DNA from 2 places in the Yersinia sp. 2541 StPb PI genome. Region 1 is predicted to be linked to the other one. Evidence: predicted binding sites of a transcription regulator. Region 1 holds the regulator's gene; the other holds the start of a gene.

Region 1 (9,639 bases):
CAAACTGCCACCCATTTAGCTGAAAAATAACGGCTGGTTTCGCCATTGGGAATAATGCAATTGCACATAAAGTGTACAACAATAATAGAATTTGTTGCGATGCCATACGCCTTAATAGCACCTTCTGGGCGACACCATAGCTGACCCAAACAACCGCTGCACAGACTCCCAATGCCACGCCAAGCGTATAATCAGTCAAACGGGTAAAGATTTCATGCAGACTGGTATTAAAAAATAACAACAAGCCACAAATCAGCATACCCGCACCAATAACCTGGGTAATGCGCATCCGCTCTTTTAAAATCAGCACACTGGCAACCATCATACCGACTGGTGATAATTGCCCGATAACCTGGGATGCCGTCGGACTTAGATATTGTAATGATGAACTGAAGAAGATGAAATTCCCCAGTAGGCCACACGTCGCAACTATCAGTAATACCAGCCAGCGACGTTGGCGAAAAAGTTTAAGCGAGGGTAGCTGACGACGCGAAGCCAGAATAATCCCCAAGCCGATAGCCGCCATCGTGAAGCGATACCAAACAATGGTAAAAGGCTCCATCACCTCAAGCACTTGCTTCATTGCGATCGGCAAGGCACCCCAGAATACGGCAGTGGTTAGTGCCAAAAAAATACCTAAACCAGCCTGCTGCTTCGTATCCATTTTTTACCGAAGGGGTTAACCCTGAAATGTAAAAAGCCCCGCAACGAAATTGCAGGGCTTACATCTATTTACAGGACGCGAAAAACTTATACAGCTTCGATGCTGATAAATTTACGGTTTTTCGGGCCTTTAACTTCGAACTTGACTTTACCGTCAGCCAAAGCAAACAGAGTATGGTCTTTACCGCAACCTACGTTGGTGCCTGCATGGAACTTAGTTCCACGTTGACGAACGATGATGCTGCCTGCCAGAACTGCTTCGCCGCCAAAACGTTTTACGCCAAGACGTTTACTTTCGGAGTCACGACCGTTACGAGTCGAGCCACCAGCCTTTTTATGTGCCATTTATCCGCTCTCCTAAATCTTAAGCGCTGATACCGGTGATTTTAACATCAGTGAACCACTGACGATGACCTTGCTGCTTACGGTAATGCTTACGACGACGGAATTTAACAATCTTAATCTTCTCGCCACGACCGTGAGCAATTACTTCAGCCTTGATCTTGCCACCATCGACTAAAGGAGCGCCGATATTGATTTCTTCACCGTTAGCAATCATCAGAACTTGGTCAAACTCAACAGTTTCACCAGTTGCGATGTCCAGCTTTTCCAGGCGAATGGTTTGACCTTCGCTTACTCGGTGTTGTTTACCACCACTTTGGAAAACCGCGTACATATAAAACTCCGCTTTCCGTGCACTCCACTTTTGTAGTCCAGAGCGCACTATAAATATTCACAATAGGGCGCGAATTCTACGCAAAAATGTAGTGAATGACAAGTATATAATCAGCCCGAGCGAAGAAAAAAAGCACAGTTTCTTACATCATGTTTATTTGATGGATTTTTCAAGTACAATCATAGTCTCAGGGAACGTCATGTAATAATGTGGGCGGTAATCTCATCGCAGTTAAAGAGAAAAACAGCTGAATATAACAATGAACCTAGAAAAGATTATCGAGTTAACCGCGCCGGATATGGCGGCAGTAAACACAACAATTCTCGACCAGTTGAACTCTGATGTTGTTCTCATCAATCAATTGGGCCATTACATTATCAGTGGTGGCGGGAAACGAATTCGCCCTATGATCGCCGTTTTGGTGGCCCGTGCGTTGCACTACCAGGGCAGTAAGCATATCACCGTCGCGGCATTGATTGAATTTATCCACACAGCGACCTTGCTGCATGATGATGTGGTCGATGAATCTGATATGCGCCGTGGTAAAGCGACGGCTAATGCGGCATTTGGTAATGCCGCCAGTGTATTGGTGGGCGACTATATCTATACGCGCTCATTCCAGATGATGACCGGCCTCGAATCACTGCGCGTTCTTACTTTGATGTCAGAAGCCACAAACGTTATTGCTGAAGGTGAAGTCTTACAGTTAATGAACTGTAATAACCCAGACATCACTGAAGAAAACTATATGCAGGTTATTTACAGCAAAACGGCTCGCTTGTTTGAGGCAGCTTCACAATCTGCGGCCGTGCTGGCGGATGCCACTGAAACGCAGGAGTTGGCGTTACAGAATTATGGCCGTTATCTGGGTACTGCATTCCAGCTAATTGATGACCTGCTCGATTACAGCTCTGATGGCACCACTTTGGGTAAGAATACCGGTGACGACCTCAATGAAGGTAAACCTACATTGCCCCTACTGCATGCCATGCGTAATGGCACCGTGGAACAAGCAGCCATGATTCGACAAGCAATTGAACAAGGCAATGGCCGCCATTTACTCGAACCCGTATTGGCTGCAATGCAGCAGTGTGGCTCACTTGACTATACCCGTCGGCGTGCAGAGGAAGAGGCCGACAAAGCCATTGCTGCGTTACAGATTCTCCCTGAAAGTGAATACCGCCTGGCTCTTGAGGGTTTAGCGCACATTGCAGTACAACGCGCCTTTTGAGAAAGCATTAAGAAACCCGTGCTTTACCGCCCGGGTTTATCTTTTCTGCTATTAATCCAAACGTTTCATCAGTGTTCCTACCCCTTCCCGCAGCAAAAATGCAATAGCTCGCGAGCGCTCAGCATCAGTGAGTTGATTGTAAGCTTCAATCCATATAGCCAATGGGTCATTGCGCTGCACAACATATTCCGGGGGGGTTTCTTTCAAGCGTAAAACACACAGTACATCAGATGGTAGCCCCTCGATAGCGTATTCTACCGCCTTTCCCTGCACCCCAAGTTTACGTCTGCGTTCCCAACCTTCCTTTCTGGCTCGACCATTAACCCCTGCAGGCGTGTTAGGCAATCCGCCAATACCAATAAGCTCAGCAGCGGTAATCCATTGTTTTTTCATATCAATTCTCTATCAATGAGCTGCTGTAGCAATTTCCTGGCACAAAGTGCACATCTGGCGGGCTTAATCGATTCTCAATTGCTCGATCAGGCTTTTAGCTCCTTCACGAAAAATAAAGGTAATAATCTGCTCCCGTTCAGCCTCCGTAAAACGATAGTAAGCCTCTATCCATAGGGCTAATGGGTCTTGCCGTGCTGGCGTATACTGTGCCGGCTCTTCTCTTAAATGTAATGAATTCAGTATGGTGGAAGGTAAACTTTCAACATGATACTCCACCGCCTTCCCTTGAACGCCACGACGACGGCGCTGTTCCCATCCCTCACGTTTCGCCATGAGGTTAATGCCTTGTGGTGATGAGGGTAATCCCTCAAGACCTGCCAGTTCCTTAGCGGCAAACCACTCTTTTTTCATGGTGTTGCTTCCTAATATGCGTTGTGACACAAAAAAGGAATATTTAGAAAACATTTAAAATCTTTTAGAAAATAAATGGTATGATCTTTCTAAATGGTCACTTTCTGTTCACAGTACGATTAACAATGTACTGTTATTTATATCACTAACACGTCAGCTGCTTAGAAAAAAAAAGGATTAAAGATGATTTTAAGGAAATCTGATTGGCACCCAGCAGACATTATTGCCGCACTACGTAAAAAAGGCACAACTTTAGCCGCCCTCTCTCGTGAGGCAGGGTTAAGTTCCTCGACTCTTGCCAATGCGTTAACTCGTCCTTGGCCAAAGGGGGAATGGTTGATTGCCGAATGTTTAGAGATTCATCCTTCCGAAATTTGGCCAACACGCTATTTTGATCCGAAAACAGGGGTTCTTCTTGACCGAAAAGTGAGGATACGGCCGGCTATTCTTCGGGCATAAAAAAACCGCCGATGCATAGCTTCGGCGGTTGATAATATTATCTCAGGGGCAGCTTTAAGCCCCTGCTACTACTTGTTATTGACGAACTGCTCGCCCAACTCAATATCTTTGTGCAATACATCAAGCATGCTTTCTAGCGCTTGCTGTTCAAACGCACTCAATTTGCCAATGTCTTTACGTTCAGCAACACCCTCTTTACCTAACAGGATTGGCTGAGCAAAGAAACGGGCATATTTACCGTCGCCTTCAACGTAAGAACATTCAACAACATTGCTTTCGCCTTGTAGAGCACGAACCAGAGAAAGACCAAAACGTGCCGCAGCCTGCCCCATAGATAGAGTCGCTGACCCGCCACCGGCTTTTGCTTCAACAACTTCAGTACCCGCATTCTGGATACGTTTAGTCAGGTCAGCCACTTCTTGCTCGGTAAAGCTAATGCCTGGAATTTGTGACAACAATGGCAAAATGGTAACACCAGAGTGGCCACCGATAACCGGCACTTCGATATCTTGAGGTTGCTTACCTTTCAGTTCAGCAACAAAGGTATTAGAGCGAATGGTATCCAGTGTCGTAATGCCAAATAATTTATTCTTGTCGTAAACACCGGCTTTTTTCAGTACTTCTGCGGCGATCGCTACTGTCGTGTTAACTGGGTTGGTAATGATACCGATTAATGCTTTCGGGCAAGTACGCGCGATTTGCTCAACCAGATTACGGACGATGCCAGCATTAACATTGAACAGATCTGAACGATCCATGCCCGGTTTACGTGCAACACCCGCAGAAATCAGAACAATATCGGCCCCTTTAAGGGCTGGGGTAGCATCTTCGCCGCTGAAGCCTTTAATATTAACAGCGGTCGGGATATGGCTCAGGTCAACCGCAACACCGGGAGTCACTGGCGCGATATCATATAATGAGAGGTCTGAACCTGAAGGAAGCTGGGTCTTGAGTAGAAGAGCGAGGGCCTGGCCGATACCACCAGCGGCACCGAGAACTGCAACTTTCATCCTATACTCCTTTTTATATTTAATTTAAATTTGCCGTGAATTCATCTATTTAGGCACCTTAATTTATTGTGATTTTAAACACAATCTATTAACAGTCAGATTGAGATATCACGCATCAAAAAGGCGCATAAGACGTATGCATTTTAGAGTAAATCGCTTATTCATTAATGATATAGCGCACATTATTCTAAAATTTACTGAAGTATTCATGACAGGTTAATCGGCGGTTACATTACACCCTTCTGTTACATCAGAACAACATCATTTTAATAACATTTTAGTTACTCGCGCCGAATGTTGATAAAAACTGATTTAGCATAATCGTAACAGTAAGATGATGTGAAAATTTCACCACACCTTGATATCAGTGCTTTTATCGCCAATACTCCATAGTCATGTTGAATAAAAATTCATTTATATGCATAATAATCCTATTCACTATTGACTGATCAAGGCATAGAAAATGCGTAATCCCGCAAAACAAGAAGATCTTATCAAAGCGTTTAAAGCGTTATTGAAAGAAGAGAAATTCAGTTCTCAAGGTGAGATCGTTTTGGCCTTGCAGGAAGAAGGCTTCGAAAATATCAACCAATCCAAAGTTTCACGTATGCTAACCAAATTCGGTGCGGTTAGAACGCGTAATGCCAAAATGGAGATGGTTTACTGCTTACCCGCAGAATTGGGGGTGCCAACAACCAGTAGCCCACTAAAAAATCTGGTCTTGGATGTCGATTATAATGATTCAGTCGTTGTGATTAATACCAGCCCTGGTGCGGCACAACTGATCGCCCGCCTGCTGGATTCATTAGGTAAGGCTGAAGGGATCTTAGGCAGTATTGCTGGTGACGATACCATTTTCACAACGCCTGCCAGAGGTTTTACGGTTAAACAACTGCATGAAGCCATTCTTGGGCTATTCGAACAAGAGCTTTAATTCCACATCTTTATGTCTGATGTATATAGATGCGGCCTTCTGCGCCGCACTGTATCCCTGTCACCGTTATCCGATTAATCATACCTTCATAGCCTTTAACCAGGGCATATAACTACTGATTTCGGTCTAAACCACAAAATAATTCTGCTTATCTCTCCCTTACAGTCAAACCTACCACTGACTAACGCACTTTTAGTCAAAAACGCTTATTCAATTGAAAACATTAAGTTTTTACTTGAACGTGCTGTTTTTTAATCACTTTTTATTCCTTTTAGTTCTTAAAAAGTAGTCACTAGCGATAAAGTGACCTTAAATATTATTAGCTTGCTATTAATATTCTCAGTTACTAGATGTATACTCATTTTCGTGACGTAAATCACACTTCATGCGAAGTGATAAAGAATAAATAGAGGCAATAACATGAATATTAAAACTACCATCGCAACTGCCAGCATTCTCTCTGCACTGTCATTTGGTGTTTTTGCAGCGGATTCTATCAATGAGAGTCAGGCTGAAAAATTACAACCAATGGGCACCATTACCGTCAGTGGCCTTAACGGCGCACCATCCGATATTCGTCAGGCGCTGTCTGATAAAGCTGATGCTATGGGCGCTAAAGCTTACAAAGTGATCGAAGTGCGAGAAGAAAATAACTGGCATGCCACTGCCAAGATTTACCAGTAATTCGCAATAGATAGATCAAAAATGGCGTGAAGCCCAAATCGAAAAAATTAAATAAACAGTAAAAACAATAAACTAAAAGTACCAGAATCATTAAAAGTACTTTTGGATTGTTGAATCTGATTAAGGAAAAATCATGAAAATCAAAACTACTCTGGCAGCCCTGAGTTTACTTTCTGTTGTTGCTTTCGGCGCATCTGCTGCGGAATCAATCAATGCCGCCCAAGCAAGCAAAATGACTGATTTAGGCGCAGTCAGTGTGAGCGCGATTACCGGTGCTCCTTCTGATATTGAGCAGGCCATCGCGAAAAAAGCTGATAGTGAAGGCGCTACGGCATACAAAATCATTGGTATGCATCAAGACAATGGTTGGCACGCCACAGCTAAGATTTACAAATAAGATTAAGCGCCAGCAGTGAAAGTAAATGCCCCGCTCAGAGGGGCATACTTTCGTACCTTGATAATTTATTCAATAGACTGAAAATAAAGATAAATACTAATTTTTAGCTTATTGAATAGAGTATTGATTGCAACAAAGTATTGGCTGAAGTCAGCTCACATCCGAATAATCCCTCGTCTATCCGACGAACCCTTTACCCCCGCTATCGCGGGGGCTTTTTTTATCCGACTTAATCCTGCGATAGAGCTTATTGCTCCGCTTTTTTATCCAAAGCGCTCAGCAATTTGTTATGAATCCCACCAAAACCACCGTTACTCATCACTAGAATGTGATCGCCCAGTTGTGCTGTTTTCACGATCATATCGACTAACGCATCAATATCAGCACTCCAATGTGCAGGCTGAATACAAGCTTCGGCCACTTCCACTACCTGCCAAGGGATATGCTGCGGCTGGAACAGGAACACTTCATCCGCACGGCCTAATGAAGGTGCTAACTCATTTTTACATAGCCCTAATTTCATGGTGTTAGAGCGTGGCTCTAAAACAGCCAAAATACGCGCAGTTCCACCCACTTTACTGCGCAGTGCCGCCAGAGTGGCAAGAATAGCGGTTGGATGGTGAGCAAAATCATCATAAACCGTGACACCATGAGCTTCACCCCGCAATTCCAGCCGGCGACGAGCATTAATAAAATCACCCAGTGCCTTGCAAGCATCGGCGGGTAAAACCCCGACATGACGGGCGGCAGCGATCGCCATCAAACCGTTATGCATATTGTGTTCACCCACCAGTGACCAACTGACCTCGCCCACTAATTTATTATCAAGGAACACTTCATAAACACTGGCATCGGTCGATACTTTGCGCGCCGACCAACTGCCAGTTTCGCCGACCAACTCTTGCTCACTCCAGCAGCCCATCGCCATCACTTGCTTCAGGTGATTATCATTATCCGGCACGATGATTTTCCCTTTCCCTGGCACTAAACGTACCAGATGATGGAATTGCTTCTGGATAGCTTTCAGATCGTCAAAAATATCCGCATGATCGAACTCAAGGTTATTCATAACCAGCGTTCTTGGGCTGTAGTGAACAAACTTAGAGCGCTTATCAAAGAAGGCGCAATCATATTCATCAGCTTCAATGACAAAGAATGGGCTATTACCTAAACGTGCTGATACATCAAAATTACCCGGCACTCCGCCAATGACGAATCCCGGTTCATAACCACAGGCTTCCAGAATCCAGGTCACCATACCCGCAGTGGTGGTTTTTCCGTGTGTACCCGCCACCGCTAATACCCAACGCTCTGGCAATACATGGTCATGTAACCATTGTGGGCCGGAAACATAAGGGATGCCTTGCTCTAATACTGCTTCAACACAAGGGTTACCACGGCTCATGGCATTACCAATGATCACTAAATCCGGGGTGGGACTCAGTTGAGCTGGATCATATCCCTGAATTAAATCGATCCCTTGATTCTCCAGCAACGTGCTCATTGGTGGATACACGTTAGCATCCGCTCCTGTCACTTCATGACCTAATGAGCGGGCCAGCATTGCCAGGCCGCCCATAAAAGTGCCGCAGATACCTAATATGTGAATGCGCATAAATTTTCCGTATTAATAAGCTTCGAGTTTGTAACCATTCTACCGCTCAGAATCAAAGAGAAGAAATGGAATTGCCTATGAATCATTCTCACCTTTGGGCTACACTGCTGCCATCAGGTGTGTTGTTTGTTAATAAATCGATATTTAACCGTAGATCCAGGGATTGAGTCATGAAAACGTTAGGCGAATTCATCGTTGAGAAACAGCTAGACTTCTCTCACGCCACCGGCGAATTAACTGCATTACTTTCAGCAATCAAACTCGGCGCGAAGATTATTCATCGCGATATCAACAAAGCAGGTCTGGTTGATATTTTAGGTGCCAGCGGTGTTTCCAATATTCAGGGCGAAGACCAGATGAAACTGGACTTGTTTGCCAATGAAAAATTAAAAGCGGCCCTAAAAGCGCGTGGCGAAGTTGCCGGTATCGCCTCCGAAGAAGAAGATGATATTGTTATCTTTGATGGTGGCCGGGCAGAAAATGCCAAATATGTCGTTCTGATGGATCCGCTGGATGGTTCTTCAAATATCGATGTGAATGTATCCGTCGGTACTATTTTCTCCATCTATCGCCGCATTACCCCATTTGGTACTCCGATTACCGAAGCTGACTTCCTGCAACCTGGCACTAAACAAGTTGCCGCAGGTTATGTCGTCTACGGTTCTTCAACTATGCTGGTCTATACCACAGGTTACGGTGTCCATACTTTCACTTATGATCCGTCGCTGGGCGTTTTCTGTTTATCCGGCGAAAAAGTGCGTTATCCCGCAACCGGTTGCATGTATTCCATCAACGAAGGGAACTACATTAAATTCCCATTGGGTGTGAAGAAATACATCAAGTACTGCCAGGAGCAAGACGAAGCCACCAAGCGCCCGTATACCTCACGCTACATTGGTTCACTGGTTGCCGACTTCCATCGTAACTTGTTGAAAGGCGGTATTTATATTTACCCAAGCACCGCTAGCCACCCACAAGGGAAACTGCGTTTACTGTACGAATGCAACCCTATGGCCTTCTTGGCAGAACAAGCCGGTGGTAAGGCGACGGATGGGGTGAACCGCATTTTGGATATCGTGCCAGAGAAACTGCATCAGCGCGCACCTTTCTTTGTCGGTACCAAATCCATGGTGGAAGATGCGGAAGGTTTTATTGCCAAATTCCCG
Region 2 (9,639 bases), 390 kb from region 1:
ATCAGATCCTCAGCAAAACGAGACAAATGCACCATGCCGATGCTGGCATCAGACAGTAGCTCTAAGACGTGGTCGCGGTCTGAAACACTGTCGAGGCTGTTGCGAGTGGCAGAGGCGAAACCTAACCAGCTAGCCAGTTGTTCGCGATCGATGTCATAGGCAGTACCTGCCAATGCCCCACTGCCCAATGGGCTGACATCCAAGCGCGTCAGGGTATCTTGCAGTCGGCTTTGGTCACGCGACAGCATTTCTGCATACGCCAGACACCAGTGAGCAAAAGTCACCGGTTGAGCACGTTGCAAGTGGGTATAACCCGGCATGACGGCATCCTGATTCGCTTCGGCTGTGGCAACCAGCGCCTGCTGCAACTGCTTAACCGCAGTTTGTAATTCAGTAATCTGGAATTTGCACCACAATTTCAGATCGGTCGCCACCTGATCATTACGGCTACGGCCGGTATGCAGTTTTTTACCTAAATCGCCAACTTTATCAATCAGTTTGGTTTCGACCCAACTGTGAATATCTTCAGCATCACTGTGCAAGATAGCCTGCGGATCGGCCTGCACTTCTTTTTGCAATGCATCAAGTGCCTGTTCCAGTTGTTGCTGTTCGGTAGCCGTTAATACCCCAACCGTCACCAGCGCTTTCGACCAGGCAACAGAACCGATAATATCCTGCTCCGCCAGCCGATAATCAAACCGCAGTGAATCGTTGAATTGCTTGAAACGCTGATCTGCCGCCTGACTGAACCGCCCGCCCCACAATGCCATAATCTTTCTTCCCTAGTTTCAGAATAAAAACTCATAATATACCCAAAGTAGTTGGAGTGGCAGCAAGGCAGCAAACGCACGAATCCCGTTGAGCTGACTCAAGTCAGTGATTCGGGTGAGTAAGAGCCGCTAACAGCGCTGCAACTTCAAATAAGAAGGGTATTTAGGCCAGAATACGTGTGCCAATTGGCTCACCATTAAACAGTGCCGGTAACTGATCCGCATGACGCCAACTGGCAATATCTACCGGGCGGCCTAGTGAGCGTGCTGCATCCAGTGCTGCGTTCACTTTAACTACCATACCATCGGTGATGATGCCTTGAGCAATGAGTTGCTCGGCCTTTTGCGCCGTCATTTCAGCAATCCGTTGGCCTTTACCATCCAGTATGCCACTAACATCAGACAACAAGATCAAATCTGCCCCAAGGGTGGCGGCTAACGCGGTGGCTGCCTGATCGGCATTCACATTCATCAGTTGGCCGTCGGCAGTAATACCAATGGAGCTGATAATGGGCATGTAATCCGCAGCCAGCAAGGTATTCACCAAAGTAGGTGATCCCGGCTGAGCATTACCCACATGCCCCAGCTCGGCATCCAGTAGCGTTACCGAGACGGTTCCACCATCGCCCAGACACAAGCCAACAGCATTAATATTATGTTTCACCGCCCAAGACAGCAGGGTTTTGTTAGCGGTGCCAGCCAGTGCGCCGGTAATGATATCAATCTGATCAGCAGGGGTGACGCGTAAGCCGTTTTTCTTCACTACTGGCAAAGCGAGTTTTTTCATCAGAATGTCAACCAGACAACCGCCACCGTGCATAATCACTAGCGGGCGCTCATGCTTTTCGCGATAAGTCACCAATGCAGTAAACAGGCGTTCCAGCGCTTCTTCGCTGTCGAGCAACACGCCACCTAATTTAATGACTAACGGATTCATCATTTTTGCGCCTTATTTAATCGGGTAAAATTTATGGGTTTACAGGCATGACCGCAACCAGCAATTTCGGCTAGTGACTTACCTTGCCCCACAACAGAGACTCGGTTTCTGTAAAACCAAAACGTATATTCATGCATTGTACAGCCTGAGCTGCCGCACCTTTCAGTAGGTTATCTTCAGTAGCGACAATAATTAAATGTTCGCCTTGCACCGAGAAACCAATATCGCAGAAAGGCAAACCAACCACCGCTTTCAACGCGGGAACACCCTGCTGATACAACCGCACCAGCGGTTTATCCTGATAAGCATGGTGATACGCGTCGGCAATATCTTGCGCCGTAATACCCGCGTTCAGACGGCAGGTAATGGTCGCCAAAATGCCCCGGGCGAAATTACCCAAGTGCGGGGTAAAAATAACTGGCGTGCCAAGGTGAGCCACAATTTCTGGATGATGACGATGATTAAACAAGCCGTAGGGCTGTAAACTCACTTCACAGAAACTGTTGCCGATACTGGCCTTACGCCCTGCGCCGCTGACGCCACTGACCGCATTAATCACCGGCCACTGTGCTTCATTCAATAATTTGCTATCAACCAACGGCTTAAGCGCTAATTGCGATGCGGTTGGATAACAGCCTGGTACCGCGATCAACTGTGCCTGCTTAATCTCTTCTGCCTGCCATTCAGCAAGCCCATAGACGGCTTTATCCAGCCAATCGGGATGTTTATGTTCAAAACCATAATACTGACGGTAAAACGCCGTATCTTTAACCCGAAACGCACCGGAGAGATCGAATACTACACAACCGGCAGCTAAAAATTGCGGCGCTAAATCATGGCTGACCTCGTGGGCGGTAGCGAGGAACACAACATCAACCCCTTTTGCCGCCTGAGCCACATCCACCAAGGGTTGCAGCGGGAGATCAATAATGCCTTTTAGCTGCGGATGCAGGTCAGAAAGTAATTTTCCTGCATCTGCACTTTGCGCTGAAACCGTTAAACCGGTTATGTTCATATGTGGGTGACGACTCAGGTAAGCCGTAAGCTCCGCTCCGGCATAACCACTGGCACCAACAATTAGCGTATTCAACATGGGTTCAGTTCACCTTACCCTGCTTACTTGACGTTGCAGCAGTGCTTATTACTCACTTGCCGCCTACCTGCAACTCCAAGTACTTTGGGTATAAAAATGTAATTCGGTATAAAGACATAAGTAGTCAAAACCGGTATTTGGGTTTTCAGCAAGGTTTTGCTGTTCCCCTCGTGATTGAGCGTTGACATTTTCGTAAATTTAAGGGTGTTTTTCGGTTCCCTTACGCTCAAGCTTAATGTATTTTTATTCATAATTACTGCATGAATATTGATACTATCCTAACCAAAGGCTGTCAACAGTGAAGATGAAATTACCTCCATTTATTGAGCTGTATCGGGCGTTAATCGCGACGCCATCGATCAGCGCAACCGATAGCGCTCTCGATCAAAGTAATGAGGCGTTAATCAACTTGTTGGCCGGATGGTTTGCAGACTTGGGTTTTCGTGTCGAGATCCAACCCGTGCCCGATACACGCCACAAATTTAATCTGCTTGCCAGCATTGGAGAAGGCAATGGTGGATTATTGCTGGCGGGTCATACCGATACAGTGCCTTTTGATGAAGGGCGTTGGACGCGCTCACCGTTCACCCTGACCGAACATGACAATAAGTTGTATGGTTTGGGTACCGCCGACATGAAAGGCTTTTTCGCCTTTATTCTGGATGCGGTGCGCGATATCGATGCCAGCAAACTGAGCAAGCCGCTGTATATTCTGGCAACCGCCGATGAAGAAACCACCATGGCAGGCGCGCGCTACTTTGCCGCCTCCAGCCAGTTGCGCCCAGATTTTGCCATTATCGGTGAGCCAACCTCGCTGCAACCGGTGCGGGCGCACAAAGGGCATATTTCCAATGCTATCCGAATTACCGGTCAGTCTGGGCATTCTAGCGATCCGGCACGTGGGGTGAATGCCATTGATTTAATGCATGAATCTATCACTCAATTGATGAAGCTACGCACCAAGTTGCAAGAGCGTTATCACAATCCGGCGTTTACTATTCCGTATCCCACCATGAATTTTGGTCATATTAACGGCGGTGATGCGGCAAACCGTATCTGTGCTTGCTGCGAATTGCATATGGATATCCGCCCGTTGCCGGGCCTGACATTAAGTGATCTGAATGAGTTAATGACCGAAGCGCTGACACCGGTAAGCCAGCGCTGGCCAGGCCGTTTGAGCATTGACGAACTGCATCCACCGATCCCAGGCTATGAATGCCCAACCGATCACCATATGGTAGGGGTTATCGAGAAATTATTGGGTGAGCGTACCGCGGTGGTGAACTACTGCACCGAAGCGCCGTTTATCCAGCAAGTGTGCCCAACTCTGGTGCTGGGACCCGGTTCGATCGATCAAGCCCATCAGCCAGATGAATTTATCGATATGGCCTTTATCGAGCCAACCCGCGAGCTGATTGGTCAGTTGGTTGACCATTTCTGCCAGCAGTAATTACCTCTTATGGGGTAGGCGATCAATTTTGCCTATTAGGAAGACTGATAACCTGACCTTGGTAATTAAATTTCAGCAATATCCCTAAAATTGATGTTTTTTTGCTAAAAATAGTGTCAATTGGAGTATGGAATTGAACGTGGCGAGTGGAATTGTCCATCTCGGCCTTTTGGGTGAAATTAATTTACAAAAAGAAACCATAAAAGTTTATACCCAAAGTCATTGGCGTTGCAGGTAGGCAGCAAGTGAAAGACAAATCGGTTGAAGACCGATTTGAACAGCATTTATGCTAGCCCGCAGGGTGAGCCTCTTTGAGGCTCATTAATCCCGATAAGCTGACACCGGTCAGTGATTCAGGTGAGTAAGCGTCGCTAACCACCCTGCGGCGTCAAGGGCGAAGGGGATATGGGTCAGGGGTCATATGAACGAACAATATTCCGCAATGCGAAGTAACGTCAGTATGCTCGGTACGCTACTCGGGGACACCATCAAAGAAGCGCTTGGTGAACACATCCTTGAAAAAGTAGAAACCATCCGTAAATTATCCAAATCTTCGCGTGCTGGTAATGAAGCGAGCCGTCAAGAACTGCTGACCACGCTGCAAAATCTGTCCAACGACGAGCTGCTGCCGGTAGCCCGTGCTTTTAGCCAATTCCTCAATCTGACGAATACGGCAGAGCAATATCACAGTATTTCACCACACGGTGAAGCCGCAAGTAACCCAGAAGCTCTGGCCCAGCTTTTCACGCGCTTAAAAGATAAAAAGCTGAGTGAGAAAGATATGCGCAGCGCGGTTGATGAGTTATCCATTGAGTTGGTGTTAACCGCTCACCCAACCGAAATTACACGTCGCACCCTGATCCACAAACTGGTGGAAGTGAATACCTGCCTGAGCCAGTTGGATCACAATGACTTAGCCGATTACGAACGCAACAAGATCATGCGTCGTTTGCGCCAGTTAGTTGCACAATCGTGGCATACTGACGAAATTCGTAAAATACGCCCTTCCCCAGTAGATGAAGCCAAATGGGGCTTTGCCGTGGTTGAAAACAGCCTGTGGGAAGGTGTGCCCGCATTCCTGCGTGAGTTTAACGAGCAGTTACAAAACTCGCTCGATTACCGCTTGCCTGTAGAGGCCGTGCCAATACGCTTCACCTCTTGGATGGGGGGGGACCGTGACGGTAACCCGAACGTTACCGCTGAAATTACCCGCCATGTGCTGTTACTCAGCCGTTGGAAAGCCACCGACCTGTTCTTGCGTGATATTCAAGTGTTGGTATCAGAGCTGTCCATGTCGGAATGTACCCCGGAACTGCGTGAATTGGCCGGTGGCGAAGAGGTGGTCGAACCTTATCGCGAATTAATGAAACGCGTCCGTACCCAGTTGACCAATACTCAGGCTTATCTGGAAGACCGTCTGAAAGGCGAACGTGTCTTGCCACCGACTGATTTGCTGGTGAGTAATGACCAACTGTGGGACCCACTTTACGCCTGTTATCAGTCTCTGAAAGCCTGTGGCATGGAGATCATTGCTAACGGCCAACTGCTGGACACCCTGCGCCGCGTACGCTGTTTTGGTGTGCCATTGGTGCGTATCGATGTACGCCAGGAAAGTACCCGCCACACCGATGCCATCGCTGAACTGACCCGTTATCTGGGCCTCGGCGATTATGAAAGCTGGTCTGAGGCGGACAAACAAGCCTTCCTGATCCGCGAGCTGAACTCCAAGCGCCCACTGGTTCCGCTGAAATGGGAACCGAGTGCTAATACACAAGAAGTGCTGGAAACGTGCCGGGTGATTGCCGAAGCACCACAAGGCTCTATCGCCGCTTACGTTATCTCCATGGCTAAAGTGCCATCAGACGTGCTGGCAGTGCATTTGCTGCTGAAAGAAGCGGGTTGCCCATTCACTCTGCCCGTTGCGCCATTGTTCGAAACCCTTGATGACCTGAACAATGCCGACGAAGTAATGACCCAGTTGCTAAATATCGACTGGTATCGCGGCCTGATCCAAGGCAAGCAAATGGTAATGATTGGCTATTCCGACTCAGCAAAAGATGCTGGCGTGATGGCTGCATCTTGGGCGCAATATCGGGCGCAAGATGCGTTGATCAAAACCTGTGAGAAGGCCGGTATCTCTCTGACGCTGTTCCACGGTCGTGGCGGTTCTATCGGCCGTGGCGGTGCGCCTGCACATGCAGCTCTGCTCTCTCAGCCTCCGGGTAGCTTAAAAGGCGGCTTACGCGTCACTGAACAAGGCGAGATGATCCGCTTTAAATTTGGGCTGCCGGAAGTCACTATCAGCAGTCTGGCGCTGTATGCCGGAGCGATTCTGGAAGCCAATCTGTTACCGCCGCCAGAGCCGAAGAAAGAGTGGGTTGAGGTGATGGACATTCTATCGGACGCTTCCTGCGATATGTATCGCGGCTACGTGCGTGAGAATCCTGAGTTTGTCCCTTACTTCCGCGCCGCGACCCCAGAGCTGGAATTAGGTAAGTTGCCATTGGGTTCTCGCCCGGCAAAACGCCGTGCGGATGGCGGAGTCGAGAGCTTACGTGCCATTCCATGGATTTTCGCTTGGACACAAAACCGCCTGATGCTACCTGCCTGGCTGGGTGCGGGGGCCGGTTTGCAAAAAGCGATTGATGCCGGTAAGAAAGAAGTATTAGCCACGATGTGTCGTGACTGGCCATTCTTCTCTACCCGTATCGGGATGCTGGAAATGGTGTTCGCCAAAGCTGATTTGTGGCTGGCGGAGTATTACGACCAACGTTTAGTGGATAAATCACTGTGGCCGTTGGGTCAGCAATTACGTGACCAGTTAGCCGCGGATATTAAAGTGGTGCTGGCTATCGCCAACGATGACCACTTGATGGCTGATTTGCCGTGGATTGCGGAATCGATCGCGTTGCGTAATGTGTATACCGATCCACTGAACGTGCTGCAAGCTGAGCTGTTGCACCGTTCGCGCCAGCATGAGCACCCAGATGCCCGTGTTGAGCAGGCATTGATGGTGACTATCGCCGGTGTCGCTGCGGGCATGCGCAATACAGGTTAACCATTGATTTTGGGGGAAGCGATTCCCCTGATTATCTTTTGTTTACTTGATGATTATGATGAAAAGGGGCCAGCGCCCCTTTAACAACTTACGGCCTCACCCCAAGAGTATGGCAAATCGCATAACTCAACTCTGCCCGATTCAAGGTATAGAAATGGAAATCCTTCACCCCTTCACGGCTTAAAATCTTCACCATATCCATCGCCACTGAGGCACCCACCATTTTGCGCGTCTCAGGATCATTATCCAGCCCTTCGAAAATACTGGTCATCCAGTGTGGTACCCGCACGTTGGTCATGGTGGCAAAGCGCTGAAGCTGTTTAAAATTGGATACCGGTAAAATGCCCGGCACGATTTCAACGTCGATGCCGGTAGCCACACAGCGGTCGCGAAAACGCAGATAGCTCTCAACATCAAAGAAGAACTGGGTAATTGCCCGGTTAGCACCCGCATCAATCTTACGCTTGAGGTTGATCAGGTCAGCTTGCGCGCTTTTAGCTTCAGGATGGACTTCTGGATAAGCCGCCACCGAGATATCAAAATCCCCTACGTCTTTCAGCAAGGTCACCAAATCAGATGCGTACATTTCTGGTTTACCACTATCCGGTGGCAAATCCCCTCGCAGAGCAACGATATGACGGATACCGCTGTTCCAGTAATCGGTAGCAATATCACGTAACTGAGTCGGTGAAGCATCAATGCAGGTCAGATGTGGTGCGGCTTCCAGGCCAGTGCGCTCTTTTATCCCTTTGATGATGCTGTGGGTACGATCGCGCTCGCCAGAGTTCGCGCCATAAGTCACCGAGACAAACTTGGGTTTCAGGGTGCTCAGACGATCAATCGAACTCCACAGGGTCTCTTCCATCTCGCTGGTACGCGGCGGGAAAAACTCAAAAGAAACATTAATCTGACCCTGCAACTCTGACAGACTTTGATTCAGCGCTTCCCGCTGGTTGGCGTGGAAAAAACTCATACCCTGTTACTCCATTGTCGTTATGACGACTTATGTTATCTGTTACCGCTCATTTATGAGCGTCTATACGTTTAGACGGCTAAATAGAAAATGACGGAAGTTGGCTAAAGAGTCAACTTTTAAATAAGTTTAGGGTGATGATTAATCTTCACACGCCATACGCGGAAAATTCATGTAGACCTCTAACCCTTGAAGTTACAGGGGTTCGCGGTATTCGCTTACTGCCTGTCAGCAATATGCGCTCTTGGGGACCGGCATTAAAGAGGGATGGGTTAAAGAGGCAGTTTCGCCTCCTCCGCTTAAGCAGAAGAGGCGAGTTAATGCAAATTACAGCAATTGAGACAGGCGGTTTAAATCAGACTGAATTGCACCAGCAGTAACATCACGCCCGGCACCTGGGCCACGAATGACCAGTGGGTTATCGCGATACCAACGGCTCTCAATGGCAAAGACGTTATCGCACGGCAGCAATGAGGCCAGCGGATGGTCAGCACGGACTGCTTCAACGCCCACTCGAGCCTTACCATTAGCATCAAAGCGTGCCACGTAACGTAACACCAACCCCATCTCATTCGCGGCTTCTAAGCGCTGAATCATTTGCTGATTCAATGCTTCGCCATTTTCAAAGAACTGATCTACCGACCCCACATCAGCACCAGCAGGCACCAGCGACTCCACCCGCACCTGATTCGGTTCAATGTCATAACCCGCTTCACGGGCCAGAATCACCAGTTTACGCATCACATCCTGGCCTGAAAGATCCACACGTGGATCTGGCTCAGTCAGACCTTGTTGCCAGGCTTGATCTACTAATTCGGTAAAGGGTACCGTGCCGTCAAATTGCAGGAATAACCACGACAGCGTGCCGGAGAAGATACCACTGATCGCCAAGATACTGTCGCCGCTATCACGTAGATCACGCACCGTGTGGTTAACCGGTAAGCCAGCGCCCACCGTGGCGTTGTACAGCCAGTGGCGGCCGGTTTTGGCAAAAGCATCGCGAATTTGGCGGTAGTTATTGCTACTGGATGCTCCGGCCAGTTTGTTGGCGCTGATAACGTGGAAACCGTAGCTGGCGAAATCCAGATATTGTCCGGCCAGCGACTCACTAGCGGTCACATCCAGCACCACCAAATCATCAAACGGGTGTGCTCGCATCCATAAAAACAGCGACTCTTCATCCTGCTCTTTGGCTTCGTCATCATAAAATGCCAATGTCCGACTGGCATCCAGCCCATCGTAACTTAACAGGCTGCGGCGGCTATCCACCACACCTGCTAGCACAAACTCAAAACCACTGCGCGCCGAGATATTCTTCTGCTCGCGGGCGAACAGTTCCAGCCAGCGGGCACCAATAT

What was found. The regulator ArgR, encoded in region 1, controls arginine synthesis, uptake and breakdown. The targets are predictions, from matches to a motif close to ANTGAATAAAAATACANT.
Region 2: argC (N-acetyl-gamma-glutamyl-phosphate reductase) is a predicted target of ArgR. The motif match lies at 3,035-3,052, and genes of this name have one in related genera.

Annotation. Positions count from the first base shown of each region.
Region 1 is NZ_JAZGQB010000001.1:4,203,290-4,212,928, forward strand. It holds gene V1953_RS18835 (DMT family transporter) at 1-664, opposite strand, end outside; gene rpmA (50S ribosomal protein L27) at 751-1,008, opposite strand; gene rplU (50S ribosomal protein L21) at 1,028-1,339, opposite strand; gene ispB (octaprenyl diphosphate synthase) at 1,599-2,570, shown strand; gene V1953_RS18855 (DNA-binding protein) at 2,622-2,963, opposite strand; gene V1953_RS18860 (DNA-binding protein) at 3,027-3,374, opposite strand; gene V1953_RS18865 (helix-turn-helix domain-containing protein) at 3,558-3,833, shown strand; gene mdh (malate dehydrogenase) at 3,902-4,843, opposite strand; gene argR (transcriptional regulator ArgR) at 5,307-5,777, shown strand; gene yhcN (peroxide/acid stress response protein YhcN) at 6,198-6,461, shown strand; gene V1953_RS18885 (YdgH/BhsA/McbA-like domain containing protein) at 6,595-6,858, shown strand; gene mpl (UDP-N-acetylmuramate:L-alanyl-gamma-D-glutamyl-meso-diaminopimelate ligase) at 7,106-8,473, opposite strand; gene fbp (class 1 fructose-bisphosphatase) at 8,644-9,639, shown strand, end outside.
Region 2 is NZ_JAZGQB010000001.1:4,593,947-4,603,585, forward strand. It holds gene argH (argininosuccinate lyase) at 1-770, opposite strand, end outside; gene argB (acetylglutamate kinase) at 934-1,707, opposite strand; gene argC (N-acetyl-gamma-glutamyl-phosphate reductase) at 1,778-2,800, opposite strand; gene argE (acetylornithine deacetylase) at 3,105-4,250, shown strand; gene ppc (phosphoenolpyruvate carboxylase) at 4,672-7,308, shown strand; gene metF (methylenetetrahydrofolate reductase) at 7,397-8,281, opposite strand; gene V1953_RS20650 (bifunctional aspartate kinase/homoserine dehydrogenase II) at 8,609-9,639, opposite strand, start outside.